One region of the Solibacillus sp. FSL W8-0372 genome, then DNA from elsewhere that is predicted to be linked to it. Evidence: a T-box and tRNA genes for the amino acid it is inferred to sense, from the RefSeq annotation. Region 1 holds a T-box; the other holds one or more tRNA genes.

Region 1 (7,093 bases):
TCAGGTTTAATTGTACAACTAGTTTTCGCATTTATCGTATTAAAGTGGTCATATGGTCGTGAAAGATTAATGCAACTTTCTGAAGGGGTACAAAAGTTAATAAGTTATGCAAATGAAGGGATTTCCTTCGTATTTGGCGGATTAGCAGATCCGAATAATGTCGGATTTGTTTTTGCAATGAGTGTATTGACGATTATTATTTTCTTCTCTTCTTTAATCTCTGTTCTTTACTATCTAGGGATTATGCAATTTATCATTAAAATTATCGGTGGCTTTTTATCAAAAGTGTTAGGCACAACAAAAGCAGAATCAGTGAATGCTGCAGCAAATATTTTCGTTGGCCAAACTGAAGCACCGCTTGTTATTCGTCCATTTTTAAATAAAATGACAAAGTCACAAATGTTCGCTGTTATGACTGGTGGACTTGCATCGGTATCAGGTTCTGTATTAATCGGGTATTCTTTATTAGGTGTGCCTCTTGAATACTTATTGGCTGCAAGTTTCATGGCCGCTCCAGCAGGTTTGGTTATGGCAAAGCTAATGATTCCTGAAACAGAAGAAATCGATGAAGCAGATTTCAAACTAGAACGTAATTCTGAAGCGACAAACGTTATTGATGCTGCTGCATCCGGTGCATCTGACGGTTTAAAATTAGCAGTAAACGTTGGTGCAATGTTACTAAGTTTCATCGCATTAATCGCATTGCTGAATGGCCTTTTAGGAGGCGTTACTGGTTGGATCGGTAACTTTACAGGGTGGTCATTCTTAGATAACGTAACACTTGAAGGCATTTTAGGATATGTATTTGCTCCGTTGGCATTTTTAATCGGTGTTCCTTGGGATGAAGCAGTTCGCGCTGGTTCGTTTATCGGTCAAAAATTAATTTTAAATGAATTTGTAGCGTATTCTAACTTCGGTCCTGTGATTGGTGAATTTTCGGATAAGACAGCTATTATCATTTCATTTGCGCTATGCGGATTTGCTAATTTAAGCTCAATGGGTATTTTAATCGGTGGTTTAGGTGGTATGGCACCAGATAAACGACCAATGATTGCAAAGCTTGCGATTAAGGCAGTTGCTGCAGGTACGTTAGCATCTCTATTATCAGCTGCTATTGCAGGCATGTTTATGTAAACTTGTTTAAAACATAAGAAGTTCTTGTATAGGAGACTGTGCTAAAAGTTAGTTTAGCGCAGTCTTTTTTTAGTAAGTAATTTCGCTAGCAAGCTTTTCTAGTACTTGTCGATTTTTTAGGACATAACCCCGATCTTTCTTCGTTAAGTATCCTTCTTCGCAAAATTGTGCCAGAACAAATAATAAATGTCGGTATGATACCCCTAAATATTCGCATACCTCTGTATGTTTTTCTTTATAGAATTGTTTATCAGACGATAGTAAAATGAATGATGCCAGTCTATTTTCTAATGGATAAGCCTGGTTTTGAGTATATTTGGCTGTCATATCCATAGTTTTTTGACTTAAAAAAAGACAGAGCATTTTTAAAAATACCGGATCAGCTAATAATTTTTCTTTCACTTCACGGATGGAAATTGCAAAACAAATGGATGTTGTAACGGTCTGGATGCCTTTTGAGTAACGTTCTGCATTTAATAATTCCATTTCTCCCATAAATGTAGGAGATGTTATAAAATCAATTAGAGAAATTTTCCCGTTTTTATGTGTAACATATAATTTTGCTTTTCCTTCAATCATGTAATACAAATAGTCGGGAAAAGAATGCTCATGAAAAATATACTCCCCTTTATCAAATTCATAAACTTGTATAAAAGGATTAATATCAAATGAAAAATATTGAGAAATAGGGTATTGCTCAATATAAGGTTTACTTTCTTCTAGTGATAACTTTCTCAAATTATAAAGCAACTCCTTAATATAAAATATGAGATATCTCACATTATTGTACAAATTGTCGTGCTATTATTCAACATTATAAGAATGGAAGAAGGCTATATTATTATGAACAATCAGCGTTGGCTGGCAAAGAATTTTTTTATGTTCTTTATTACGTGGGGTATATTTTTGCCTTATTGGACAGGCTGGCTTATTAATGACAAAGGTTTAACCGTTTCAGATGCGAGTATTATTATGGGGTTTGGTTTAGTTGCACGAGCAATCTCGACAATCCTTATTTTCCCGTATGTCTCAAAAATAATGAGCAATAAAAATGTACTTATATTCTTCACAGTGGCGTCTTTAGTAACTGCACTACTTTATGTACCAATCGATTCTTTTGTAGGCTTATTCATCATGACGATGCTTTTTAGTGCATTGTATCCCGCATTATTACCTGCAGTGGAAAGCAGCGCAGCGACATTAATGCAGCAAGGTGGAATTCATTATGGAAAGGCGCGTTCACTAGGGTCATTTGGCTATGTAGTTGCTGTATTAATTATTAGTATGATTACGGGAATGTACGGCGAGCAAATGATTTTATGGGCGATGATTTTCGGTTTAACTGCATTATTAGCAATTCAACTCATGCCCGCTCCTAATGTATTGAGTTTAGCTCCCCCTAAAGAAACTGGGAAAACATTATCGATGAGAGGGCTTTTTGATGTAAAAAGTTTCATCGTCGTATTATTTGTAGTGATCTTACTTCAAGGAGCTCATGCCTCTTACTATAACTATGGATATATATATTTACAGGAGTTAAATGTAAATCCTTTTTATATTGGAATGATATTGAATGTCGCAGTGTTATTTGAGATTATTTACTTTTTAAAAGCAGATACGTTCTTAACGAAGTGGAAGCCATCATCGTTAATGTTATTGGCAGCGGTTGGTTCAACTGTACGTTGGATTATGATATATGCTTTTCCAAATATGCCTATGTTTATTGTGTCTCAGGCACTTCACGCACTGTCATTTGCAATGGCGCATTACGCATTCATCCGCTACATATCTCAAGCATTACCGAAAGAACAAATCCCGAATGCACAGGGGATTTATTCTGCGCTTGCAATGAGTTTAAGTGCTGCGATCTTAACGCTTTTAGGTGGAGCTCTGTATGAAGTTGAACCTAGTTTGGCATTTTTAGGAATGGTTATTTGTACAGGACCAGCTATTGTATTGATACTATTGACGAAAAATCGTTTTAATTATTAAGGAATGCGGATTGACAGCACGTAGTCAATTTTCTATAATGAAGAACATATATTAATGAAAACGATGATGGAACAAGTACGTATTGGACTTCGTGAGCAGAAAGAGATTTCTTGGCTGAAAAAATCTCCGCGAAAATTACGGAAAGCTACTCCAGAGTGCAGCTAATACCTGCCGTATGCTTACGTTATAAGCACTTGAGATATAATGCTTTATGCATTATAAATTAGGGTGGTACCACGAGATAACAGTCTTCGTCCCTTTACCGGGATGAAGGCTTTTTTTGTGCCCAATTCATCGTACTTCAAAAACATTACAGGAGGATATAATTATGACTACAAAAACAATGACAGGTTCTGAAATTCGTCGTCTATATCTTGATTTTTTTAAAGAAAAAGGACATCATATTGAACCATCCGCACCATTAGTGCCAATTAATGACCCATCACTTTTATGGATCAACTCGGGAGTTGCGACATTAAAGCCATATTTTGACGGACGTATTATTCCGGATAACCCACGTATTACAAATGCACAAAAATCTATTCGTACAAATGATATCGAGAATGTAGGGAAAACAGCACGTCACCATACTTTCTTTGAAATGCTGGGGAATTTCTCAATCGGGGATTACTTTAAAAAAGAATCAATTCATTACGCTTGGGAATTTTTAACGGACGAAAAATGGATGGGCTTTGATCCGGAAAAGTTATCAGTAACTATTCACCCGGAAGACCAAGAAGCTTATGATGTATGGCACAACGAAATCGGTATTCCGAAAGAGCGTTTAATTCGTTTGGAAGGAAACTTCTGGGATATCGGAGAAGGTCCATCTGGTCCGAACTCAGAAATCTTCTATGACCGTGGTGAAGCATATGGTTTTGGGGCACCTCCAGAAGAAATGTATACAGGTGGGGAAAATGAGCGATATTTAGAAGTGTGGAATTTAGTGTTTTCTCAATTCAATCACAATCCTGATGGAACATATACGCCACTGCCGAAGCAAAATATTGATACAGGTATGGGTCTGGAGCGTATAGTTTCTGTTGTACAAAATGTACCAACGAACTTTGATACAGATCTATTCATGCCAATCATTGAAAAAACTGAAAGCTTTGCTAACCGTTCATACAAACGCCCGCACGAAGTAGACTTAAAAGAAATCTTCGGTTCAGCAGAAGATATTAATACACCGTTCAAAGTAATTGCTGACCATATCCGTACAGTAGCATTTGCAATTGGTGACGGAGCATTGCCATCAAACGAAGGACGAGGCTATGTATTACGTCGTTTATTACGTAGAGCAGTTCGTTACGCGAAAAAAATCGGTATTGAAAAGCCGTTTATGTTTGAATTAGTTCCGACTGTAGGGGAGATTATGCAAGATTTCTATCCACAAGTAAAAGAAAAGGAAGCATTTATTCAACGTGTTATTAAAAACGAAGAAGTTCGCTTCCATGAAACACTTGATGGAGGACTTGCAATCTTTAACGAAGTAGTTGAGAGTCAAAAAGCAAAAGGTGAAACTGTAATTCCTGGACCGGATGCATTCCGTCTTTACGATACATTCGGTTTCCCAATCGAATTAACGGAAGAATATGCAGAAGAAGTTGGCATGACAGTTGATCATGATGGTTTCGAAGCTTCTATGGAACAACAACGTAATCGAGCTCGTAACGCGCGTGCAGATGTTGATTCTATGCAAGTGCAAAACGAAGTGCTTTCAAACTTAAAACAGCAATCAACATTTATTTATGATGCATTAGAAGCTTCAGCAAAAATTGCTGCGATTGTTGTAAATGGTCAAGAAACGACAACGGCTAATGAAGGTGAAGAGGCATTAATTATTCTTTCTGAAACACCATTCTATGCTGAAATGGGTGGTCAAATTGCTGATACTGGAGTTATTGAAGCAGACGGATTCACTGCCATTGTTAAAGATGTTCAAAAGGCGCCAAATGGTCAACCATTACACACTGTTGTAGTGGAATCAGGTGAAATGAATGTTGGGGATGAGGCTACTGCGAAAGTAGATGAATCAAAACGTAAATTAATCCTTAAAAACCATACAGCAACACACTTAATGCACCGTGCCTTAAAGGATGTATTAGGTGACCATGTAGCACAAGCAGGCTCTTACGTTGGACCTGACCGTTTACGTTTCGACTTCTCTCACTTCGGTGCAGCAACAAAAGAGGAACTTGCACAAGTAGAGCGTGCAGTAAATGAAAAAATTTGGGAAGACATCGAAGTTGTAATTCAGGAGATGGATATCGATTCTGCAAAAGCAATGGGCGCAATGGCTCTATTCGGTGAAAAATATGGTGATGTTGTACGCGTAGTAGCTGTTTCAGATTATTCGATTGAGCTATGCGGTGGACTGCATGTAAGCCGTTCTTCAGAAATTGGTATCTTCAAAATTGTTTCAGAAGGTGGTATCGGTGCAGGTACTCGTCGAATCGAAGCTGTAACAGGTAAAGCGGCGTATGAAGCAATCAAAGAAGAAGAAGCTATTTTAAATGAAGCAGCAGCTCTATTAAAAGCAAATCCAAAAGATGTTTCAACACGTGTAGCAGGTCTACAGGCAGACTATAAACAATTACAACGTGAAAATGAATCATTATCACAAAAAATTGCAAATGCTCAAGCGGGGGCAGTATTGGATGCAGCACAAAAAATCGGTGACGTAACAGTACTTGCAACAAAAGTGGATGCAAAAGATAATAATCAATTGCGTCAAATGATGGATGACTTAAAAGAAAAAATGCAGGCAGCTGTTATTGTACTAGGTGCAGTAGATGGCGATAAAGTAATGCTATGCGCAGGTGTAACGAAAGATATCGTAGGTGGTAACTACCATGCCGGTAACATTGTAAAGGTTGTTGCTGAAGCATGTGGCGGTAAAGGCGGCGGTCGTCCTGATATGGCTATGGCTGGTGCTAAAGATGCTTCAAAACTAGAAGAAGCGTTAAATGGAGTCTATGAAAAAGTAAAATCTTTCTAAACATCTAAAATTTACTACTAGCATATTTGAAGTGCTTGCGGGAATAAGTTATAATGATAAAAATGGAGATGGGCTTCTATGCTCCATCTCTTTATTGCTGAAAGCGAGGTGCTGGTCTTGAGTTCTTTCGATAAAACGATGAAATTTAGTTTTCCAGAGGAATCTATGGAACAAGAAGTAAAGCAAGTGATGCTGAAGGTGTATACGGCTTTAGAGGAAAAAGGGTATAATCCAACAAACCAAATTGTAGGGTATTTATTATCTGGTGACCCGGCATACATCCCTCGCCACCAGGACGCACGTAATTTAATCCGCAAGCTGGAGCGCGATGAAATTTTAGAGGAGCTCGTGAAGTTTTATATTAGAAGGAATGCTGAGGCAGAAAAATGAAGATTATGGGTTTAGACGTCGGCTCGAAAACAGTCGGCGTAGCAATTAGTGATGCGTTCGGTTGGACAGCGCAAGGAATCGAAACAATAAAAATTGATGAAGCAGCAGGCAAGTTTGGGATTGAACGTATTAACGAACTTGTAAAGGCACACAATGTTACTGAATTCGTTGTGGGTTATCCAAAAAACATGAATAATACTATCGGTCCGCGTGGGGAAGCTTCTGAGAACTATAAAAAGTTATTGGAAGATACTTTCGGTTTTCCTGTCAAACTGTGGGATGAGCGTATGACGACGATGGCTGCTGAACGCATGCTTATTGAAGCGGATGTTAGCCGAAAAAAACGCAAGCAAGTAATTGATAAAATGGCTGCGGTCATGATTTTACAAGGTTATTTAGACAGTAAAAACTAAACGCTCTATTCAATCAAGGCAATTAGTTTGAGCTTTTCTAACAATGTTGCTTTTGTTAGGGCTTATTTGTATTTAAATGCAATGGCTTTATGTATAATATACGAAGCAACAACCGGCAATACTTAAATTTAATGAAGAGGTGACTTTCATGTCAGAACAACAA
Region 2 (7,093 bases), 360 kb from region 1:
AGGAAATTTGAGAGGAGCTGTCCTTAGTACGAGAGGACCGGGATGGACACACCGCTGGTGTACCAGTTGTCTTGCCAAAGGCATCGCTGGGTAGCTATGTGTGGACGGGATAAGTGCTGAAAGCATCTAAGCATGAAGCCCCCCTCAAGATGAGATTTCCCATTACGCAAGTAAGTAAGACCCCTGAAAGACGATCAGGTAGATAGGTTCGAGGTGGAAGTGCGGTGACGCATGTAGCTGACGAATACTAATCGGTCGAGGACTTAACCACATTTTATTGCACAATTCAATGAAACGTTTATCCAGTTTTGAAAGAATGAATATTTTTTCTAAGGGTTTCAAGACACAAGCTGGTCGAGGAAACGACTGAGTGATTGAAGGAGCGTACTTAAGTATGTGACTGAAAGAGCGAGGGAAGTTGACGAAGGATAGCGCCGTGTATTGGAAGCCGAAAATAGTGAAGTGATGATGGCAAAGAGGTCACACCCGTTCCCATACCGAACACGGAAGTTAAGCTCTTTAGCGCCGATGGTAGTTGGGGGCTTCCCCCTGTGAGAGTAGGACGTCGCTTCGCAAAAATATGGAGGATTAGCTCAGCTGGGAGAGCACCTGCCTTACAAGCAGGGGGTCGGCGGTTCGAGCCCGTCATCCTCCACCATTTCTAAATGCCGGTGTAGCTCAGTTGGTAGAGCAACTGACTTGTAATCAGTAGGTCGAGGGTTCGACTCCTTTCGCCGGCACCATTTAGAGAGCCATTAGCTCAGTTGGTAGAGCATCTGACTTTTAATCAGAGGGTCGAAGGTTCGAGTCCTTCATGGCTCACCAGTTTTATATTGTCTGCTGCGGGTGTGGCGGAATTGGCAGACGCACTAGACTTAGGATCTAGCGCCGCAAGGCGTGGGGGTTCGACTCCCTTCACCCGCACCATTTTAATTTTATATACTGTCAGAGTAAAAATATCTTATGCATTTTGCGGAAGTAGTTCAGTGGTAGAACACCACCTTGCCAAGGTGGGGGTCGCGAGTTCGAACCTCGTCTTCCGCTCCAAAAATGCCGGGGTGGCGGAACTGGCAGACGCACAGGACTTAAAATCCTGCGGTGAGTGATCACCGTGCCGGTTCGATTCCGGCCCTCGGCACCATCTTTACAATATAATTTGCGCCCGTAGCTCAATTGGATAGAGCGTCTGACTACGGATCAGAAGGTTGTGGGTTCGACTCCTGCCGGGCGCGCCAAATTTCGGAATGTAGCTCAGCTTGGTAGAGCACTTGGTTTGGGACCAAGGGGTCGTAGGTTCGAATCCTGTCATTCCGACCATTATTTATGGGGCCTTAGCTCAGCTGGGAGAGCGCCTGCCTTGCACGCAGGAGGTCAGCGGTTCGATCCCGCTAGGCTCCACCATAAATATGTAACCAATAAAGATCCTGGCGGTGTAGCTCAGCTGGCTAGAGCATTCGGTTCATACCCGAAAGGTCGTGGGTTCGACTCCCTCCGCCGCTATCTTAAGGACCTTTAGCTCAGTTGGTTAGAGCAGACGGCTCATAACCGTCCGGTCACAGGTTCGAGTCCTGTAAGGTCCACCAGTTAAATCAATAGTTATTATGGAGGTATACCCAAGTCTGGCTGAAGGGATCGGTCTTGAAAACCGACAGGCGGGTAACACCGCGCGGGGGTTCGAATCCCTCTACCTCCTCCATTTATTTGCTGGGTAACTAAAACAGGGTTAAAGAAAATAGTATTATCGCGGGGTGGAGCAGTGGTAGCTCGTCGGGCTCATAACCCGAAGGTCACAGGTTCAAGTCCTGTCCCCGCAACCAAATGGTCCCGTGGTGTAGCGGTTAACATGCCTGCCTGTCACGCAGGAGATCGCCGGTTCGATCCCGGTCGGGACCGCCATTTGTGGGTTTGTAGCTCAGTTGGTAGAGCATTAGATTGAAGCTCTAAGTGTCGGCGGTTCGATTCCGTCCAAACCCACCATTTATGCGGGTGTAGTTTAGTGGTAAAACCTCAGCCTTCCAAGCTGATGTTGTCGGTTCGATTCCGATCACCCGCTCCAGTTTTTTAAATAAGGGCCTATAGCTCAGCTGGTTAGAGCGCACGCCTGATAAGCGTGAGGTCGATGGTTCGAGTCCATTTAGGCCCACCAAATAATTTATTATTCCGAAGTAGCTCAGTTGGTAGAGCATCCGGCTGTTAACCGGCAGGTCGCAGGTTCGAGTCCTGCCTTCGGAGCCATTTTATATTATGGGGACATACTCAAGAGGCTGAAGAGGCGCCCCTGCTAAGGGTGTAGGTCGCGTAAGCGGCGCGAGGGTTCAAATCCCTCTGTCTCCGCCATCGGCCCGTTGGTCAAGTGGTTAAGACACCGCCCTTTCACGGCGGTAACACGGGTTCGAATCCCGTACGGGTCATACATAAGAAGAGAAAAAAACGCTAAGTACTTAGAAAAGTACTTAGCGTTTTTTGTATATTTTAATAATATGTTTCTATAATAGTAAGAAGAGACAAATGAATAAACATAGTATAAATCCGGTTGTATAACTGCTTATTCGAATTAACAATGTTCTAGAAAACTTTTATTGTATATTTATAGATAAACCTTCCAACAAAGTGTTTGATGTATTCTCCCTCGTTATAATGCAGAAATAACACCATTGGAGCTTTTCTAAAAGCAGGCGAATATAAAAACTTTTGTAGGGGTGAGTTGATAAAAAATCTACTCACCGTATATTACATTAATACATTTTAATTTTTAAAATGTATAGTTAATAGTAGTTAAAATTCTATATAATTTTAAATTTTATTATTCAAAAATAATACTCATAATATACAAATATGATTTATATTTATAAAAAATAAAAACAACTATTGAAAAAAAGGAGAAAAAATATTAAAATTTCGTTATGCTAAGTAATCGGTTTTATTAGAAATTGAGACAAGTTATTGTAAACATAGAAAAAAATATTATTTTTGAAAAAAGTTTTAAAAAGAGTATTGCATTATTTCGAGAATACTGATATTATAAATCTTGTCCTTAAGAGAAAGGACAAACATTACATAAACTAAAAGATGAATATCCCATGGAGGATTAGCTCAGCTGGGAGAGCACCTGCCTTACAAGCAGGGGGTCGGCGGTTCGAGCCCGTCATCCTCCACCATTTCTAAATGCCGGTGTAGCTCAGTTGGTAGAGCAACTGACTTGTAATCAGTAGGTCGAGGGTTCGACTCCTTTCGCCGGCACCATTTAGAGAGCCATTAGCTCAGTTGGTAGAGCATCTGACTTTTAATCAGAGGGTCGAAGGTTCGAGTCCTTCATGGCTCACCAGTTTTATATTGTCTGCTGCGGGTGTGGCGGAATTGGCAGACGCACTAGACTTAGGATCTAGCGCCGCAAGGCGTGGGGGTTCGACTCCCTTCACCCGCACCATTTTAATTTTATATACTGTCAGAGTAAAAATATCTTATGCATTTTGCGGAAGTAGTTCAGTGGTAGAACACCACCTTGCCAAGGTGGGGGTCGCGAGTTCGAACCTCGTCTTCCGCTCCAAAAAATGCCGGGGTGGCGGAACTGGCAGACGCACAGGACTTAAAATCCTGCGGTGAGTGATCACCGTGCCGGTTCGATTCCGGCCCTCGGCACCATCTTTACAATATAATTTGCGCCCGTAGCTCAATTGGATAGAGCGTCTGACTACGGATCAGAAGGTTGTGGGTTCGACTCCTGCCGGGCGCGCCAAATTTCGGAATGTAGCTCAGCTTGGTAGAGCACTTGGTTTGGGACCAAGGGGTCGTAGGTTCGAATCCTGTCATTCCGACCATTATTTATGGGGCCTTAGCTCAGCTGGGAGAGCGCCTGCCTTGCACGCAGGAGGTCAGCGGTTCGATCCCGCTAGGCTCCACCATAAATATGTAACCAATAAAGATCCTGGCGGTGTAGCTCAGCTGGCTAGAGCATTCGGTTCATACCCGAAAGGTCGTGGGTTCGACTCCCTCCGCCGCTATCTTAAGGACCTTTAGCTCAGTTGGTTAGAGCAGACGGCTCATAACCGTCCGGTCACAGGTTCGAGTCCTGTAAGGTCCACCAGTTAAATCAATAGTTATTATGGAGGTATACCCAAGTCTGGCTGAAGGGATCGGTCTTGAAAACCGACAGGCGGGTAACACCGCGCGGGGGTTCGAATCCCTCTACCTCCTCCATTTATTTGCTGGGTAACTAAAACAGGGTTAAAGAAAATAGTATTATCGCGGGGTGGAGCAGTGGTAGCTCGTCGGGCTCATAACCCGAAGGTCACAGGTTCAAGTCCTGTCCCCGCAACCAAATGGTCCCGTGGTGTAGCGGTTAACATGCCTGCCTGTCACGCAGGAGATCGCCGGTTCGATCCCGGTCGGGACCGCCATTTGTGGGTTTGTAGCTCAGTTGGTAGAGCATTAGATTGAAGCTCTAAGTGTCGGCGGTTCGATTCCGTCCAAACCCACCATTTATGCGGGTGTAGTTTAGTGGTAAAACCTCAGCCTTCCAAGCTGATGTTGTCGGTTCGATTCCGATCACCCGCTCCAGTTTTTTAAATAAGGGCCTATAGCTCAGCTGGTTAGAGCGCACGCCTGATAAGCGTGAGGTCGATGGTTCGAGTCCATTTAGGCCCACCAAATAATTTATTATTCCGAAGTAGCTCAGTTGGTAGAGCATCCGGCTGTTAACCGGCAGGTCGCAGGTTCGAGTCCTGCCTTCGGAGCCATTTTATATTATGGGGACATACTCAAGAGGCTGAAGAGGCGCCCCTGCTAAGGGTGTAGGTCGCGTAAGCGGCGCGAGGGTTCAAATCCCTCTGTCTCCGCCATCGGCCCGTTGGTCAAGTGGTTAAGACACCGCCCTTTCACGGCGGTAACACGGGTTCGAATCCCGTACGGGTCATACATAAGAAGAGAAAAAAGCTAAGTACTGTTACACGTACTTAGCTTTTTTGTATATAAGGGGATGATGATTTGACAGAGCTTTTAAAAATATTTGATAAAAATTATAAAGAAATAGGTTTTAAACACCGTGAAATAATTCATGAAAGAGGATATTGGCATGAAGTATTCCATTGTTGGGTTATTGAAAAATTAACGCAGAGTGGCATATTTACTTTCAACTGAGAAGTAAATATAAAAAAGATTACCCAGGCCAATACGATATTACTGCTGCAGGTCATTTACTTTCTACAGAAACTGTTGAAGATGGAGTGCGAGAACTTGAAGAGGAAATAGGTATTACCGCTAAGTTTCCCCAATTAAAATCATTGGGAGTAATTCCATATAGTATCGAAAATGAATTAATAAAAGATAATGAGTTTGCCAATATTTTTGTTTTTGAGTTGGTAGGAGGGTTTGAGCAGTTTTCCATTCAACGTGAAGAAGTTGATGGAATGTATCGTGCTAAATGGGAACATTTTATGCAATTGGCTCAAGGAGAAGTGAAGGAGATCGAAGTGACAGTATTTCGCTATGAAAATGATGTTAAATTTTTTGAAATGAAAAATATTAATTTAAAACAAATGTCTACATTACCGCAAATGTACTTGAGTGAGTTAATTTCAAGATTAAAAAATTTTTTGGAAGCATCCTAAATGATTAGGAATGCTTCTTTTTTTTAGTGTAATATCGATTGATATATTTTGTTTTCAAAAATCATCCTTTCACAATTATATTTAAAATAAAAATTCAATTTATAACAAATTTTCATTGACCTTTACGTTACGTCATCCTTTATAGTACTTAATAAGAGGTGATGGCATGCTAATAAATGAGTTGGCAAAGTTATCAGGTGTAAGTGCACGAACATTAAGGTACTATGATGAAATTGATTTGTTAAAGCCTTCAGTGGTCGAGCAAAATGGTTATAGAAAATATAATCAATCTGATATTGATCGACTTCAACAAATTCTGTTTTATCGGGAGCTAGATTTTAAGCTAGAAGAGATTAAAAATTTATTAAACGATCCAAATTTTGAAGTAAAAGAAGTGTTAAAAAAACAATACGGGCTTTTACAAAAAAAGAGAAATTATCTCGATAATTTACTTGAGACAATAAATCAAACAATCAATATGTTGGAAGGGGATATTAAAATGACAAATGAAGAGAAGTTTAAAGTGTTCAAAAATAAATTAGTGGAAGAAAACGAACAAAACTACGGGCAGGAAATTCGTAAAAAATATGGTGAGGAACAAGTTGAAGCAAGCTACGGCAAACTGAAAAATATGTCAGAAGAACAATATGAAGCTATGCAGCAATTAGAGAAGCAGTTGTTTGAACGCTTAAAAGAAGCGATGGAACAAGGAGATACTACTTCAGCAATTGCTATGGAGGTTGCAGAGCTTCATAAACGTTGGTTAAGCTTTTCTTGGGCAAAATATACGAAAGAAGCGCATCTAGGATTAGCACAAATGTATATATACGATGAGCGCTTTATTTCCTATTATGATCAACAGGTTGGTAAAGGTGCTACTCTATTTTTGCATGATGCAATTAGTGCATATACAGCGATTAAATAAACCGAGAATGTTTTAGAAATCCTCATTTAGGTAATATTTAATTACCAGATAAAAGGGGGATTTAATATGAATAGCGATCAATTACAACAATTACGTCACACATTAGAGGATGAGCTTGCGACATTAGAGCAGTTTATCAATGAAGAACTGCCTGTTGAAGAAACAGAGTTATCCGCGATTGATAATCATCCAGCTGATGCAGCTACGGATTTGACAACAGTTATAACGGAACTTACGTTAAATGAATTGAAGGAAGAAGAAATCGAGAGAATTAAAACCGCATTAACTGCAATGGATGAGGGTACATATGGAAAATGCGCTGTATGTGGTGAAAACATTCCATTTGAACGTTTAGAAGCGATTCCTACAGCTTTAACATGTGTTGATCATGCAGAAAAAGAAAATGTGGAATAATAAAAGAGGCATGTTGGTGACAACATGCCTCTCTTACATTTAAAGAAAATATGAAAGCAGTAAACCAATCGCCAAAAGGAAACCAAAAATAGTGTTCGTTTGTGCAGTAAACTTCATAGCAGGCATTACTTCTAAAGGCTTTTCTTTA

What was found. The T-box of region 1 lies ahead of alaS (alanine--tRNA ligase). A T-box ahead of a tRNA ligase gene usually reads a tRNA of that ligase, here a tRNA-Ala.
Region 2: it has a tRNA-Ala gene. The T-box ahead of alaS (alanine--tRNA ligase) is inferred to sense a tRNA for this amino acid. The anticodon was not compared.

Annotation. Positions count from the first base shown of each region.
Region 1 is NZ_CP150204.1:2,528,349-2,535,441, reverse strand. Features, by position in the region: gene MKY13_RS12920 (NupC/NupG family nucleoside CNT transporter) at 1-1,134, shown strand, start outside; gene yeiL (transcriptional regulator YeiL) at 1,204-1,872, opposite strand; gene MKY13_RS12910 (MFS transporter) at 1,978-3,126, shown strand; T-box leader at 3,181-3,388, shown strand; gene alaS (alanine--tRNA ligase) at 3,455-6,127, shown strand; gene MKY13_RS12900 (IreB family regulatory phosphoprotein) at 6,245-6,517, shown strand; gene ruvX (Holliday junction resolvase RuvX) at 6,514-6,930, shown strand; gene MKY13_RS12890 (DUF1292 domain-containing protein) at 7,079-7,093, shown strand, end outside.
Region 2 is NZ_CP150204.1:2,890,860-2,897,952, reverse strand. Features, by position in the region: rRNA gene MKY13_RS14905 (23S ribosomal RNA) at 1-271, shown strand, start outside; rRNA gene rrf (5S ribosomal RNA) at 459-574, shown strand; tRNA gene MKY13_RS14895 (tRNA-Val) at 583-658, shown strand; tRNA gene MKY13_RS14890 (tRNA-Thr) at 668-743, shown strand; tRNA gene MKY13_RS14885 (tRNA-Lys) at 750-825, shown strand; tRNA gene MKY13_RS14880 (tRNA-Leu) at 843-927, shown strand; tRNA gene MKY13_RS14875 (tRNA-Gly) at 973-1,047, shown strand; tRNA gene MKY13_RS14870 (tRNA-Leu) at 1,053-1,141, shown strand; tRNA gene MKY13_RS14865 (tRNA-Arg) at 1,159-1,235, shown strand; tRNA gene MKY13_RS14860 (tRNA-Pro) at 1,241-1,317, shown strand; tRNA gene MKY13_RS14855 (tRNA-Ala) at 1,326-1,401, shown strand; tRNA gene MKY13_RS14850 (tRNA-Met) at 1,427-1,500, shown strand; tRNA gene MKY13_RS14845 (tRNA-Ile) at 1,507-1,583, shown strand; tRNA gene MKY13_RS14840 (tRNA-Ser) at 1,604-1,696, shown strand; tRNA gene MKY13_RS14835 (tRNA-Met) at 1,743-1,817, shown strand; tRNA gene MKY13_RS14830 (tRNA-Asp) at 1,821-1,896, shown strand; tRNA gene MKY13_RS14825 (tRNA-Phe) at 1,902-1,977, shown strand; tRNA gene MKY13_RS14820 (tRNA-Gly) at 1,983-2,056, shown strand; tRNA gene MKY13_RS14815 (tRNA-Ile) at 2,070-2,146, shown strand; tRNA gene MKY13_RS14810 (tRNA-Asn) at 2,160-2,235, shown strand; tRNA gene MKY13_RS14805 (tRNA-Ser) at 2,247-2,337, shown strand; tRNA gene MKY13_RS14800 (tRNA-Glu) at 2,340-2,411, shown strand; tRNA gene MKY13_RS14795 (tRNA-Val) at 3,083-3,158, shown strand; tRNA gene MKY13_RS14790 (tRNA-Thr) at 3,168-3,243, shown strand; tRNA gene MKY13_RS14785 (tRNA-Lys) at 3,250-3,325, shown strand; tRNA gene MKY13_RS14780 (tRNA-Leu) at 3,343-3,427, shown strand; tRNA gene MKY13_RS14775 (tRNA-Gly) at 3,473-3,547, shown strand; tRNA gene MKY13_RS14770 (tRNA-Leu) at 3,554-3,642, shown strand; tRNA gene MKY13_RS14765 (tRNA-Arg) at 3,660-3,736, shown strand; tRNA gene MKY13_RS14760 (tRNA-Pro) at 3,742-3,818, shown strand; tRNA gene MKY13_RS14755 (tRNA-Ala) at 3,827-3,902, shown strand; tRNA gene MKY13_RS14750 (tRNA-Met) at 3,928-4,001, shown strand; tRNA gene MKY13_RS14745 (tRNA-Ile) at 4,008-4,084, shown strand; tRNA gene MKY13_RS14740 (tRNA-Ser) at 4,105-4,197, shown strand; tRNA gene MKY13_RS14735 (tRNA-Met) at 4,244-4,318, shown strand; tRNA gene MKY13_RS14730 (tRNA-Asp) at 4,322-4,397, shown strand; tRNA gene MKY13_RS14725 (tRNA-Phe) at 4,403-4,478, shown strand; tRNA gene MKY13_RS14720 (tRNA-Gly) at 4,484-4,557, shown strand; tRNA gene MKY13_RS14715 (tRNA-Ile) at 4,571-4,647, shown strand; tRNA gene MKY13_RS14710 (tRNA-Asn) at 4,661-4,736, shown strand; tRNA gene MKY13_RS14705 (tRNA-Ser) at 4,748-4,838, shown strand; tRNA gene MKY13_RS14700 (tRNA-Glu) at 4,841-4,912, shown strand; gene MKY13_RS14695 (hypothetical protein) at 4,984-5,136, shown strand; gene MKY13_RS14690 (NUDIX domain-containing protein) at 5,103-5,606, shown strand; gene MKY13_RS14685 (MerR family transcriptional regulator) at 5,773-6,531, shown strand; gene MKY13_RS14680 (TraR/DksA C4-type zinc finger protein) at 6,598-6,945, shown strand; gene MKY13_RS14675 (1,4-dihydroxy-2-naphthoate polyprenyltransferase) at 6,985-7,093, opposite strand, start outside.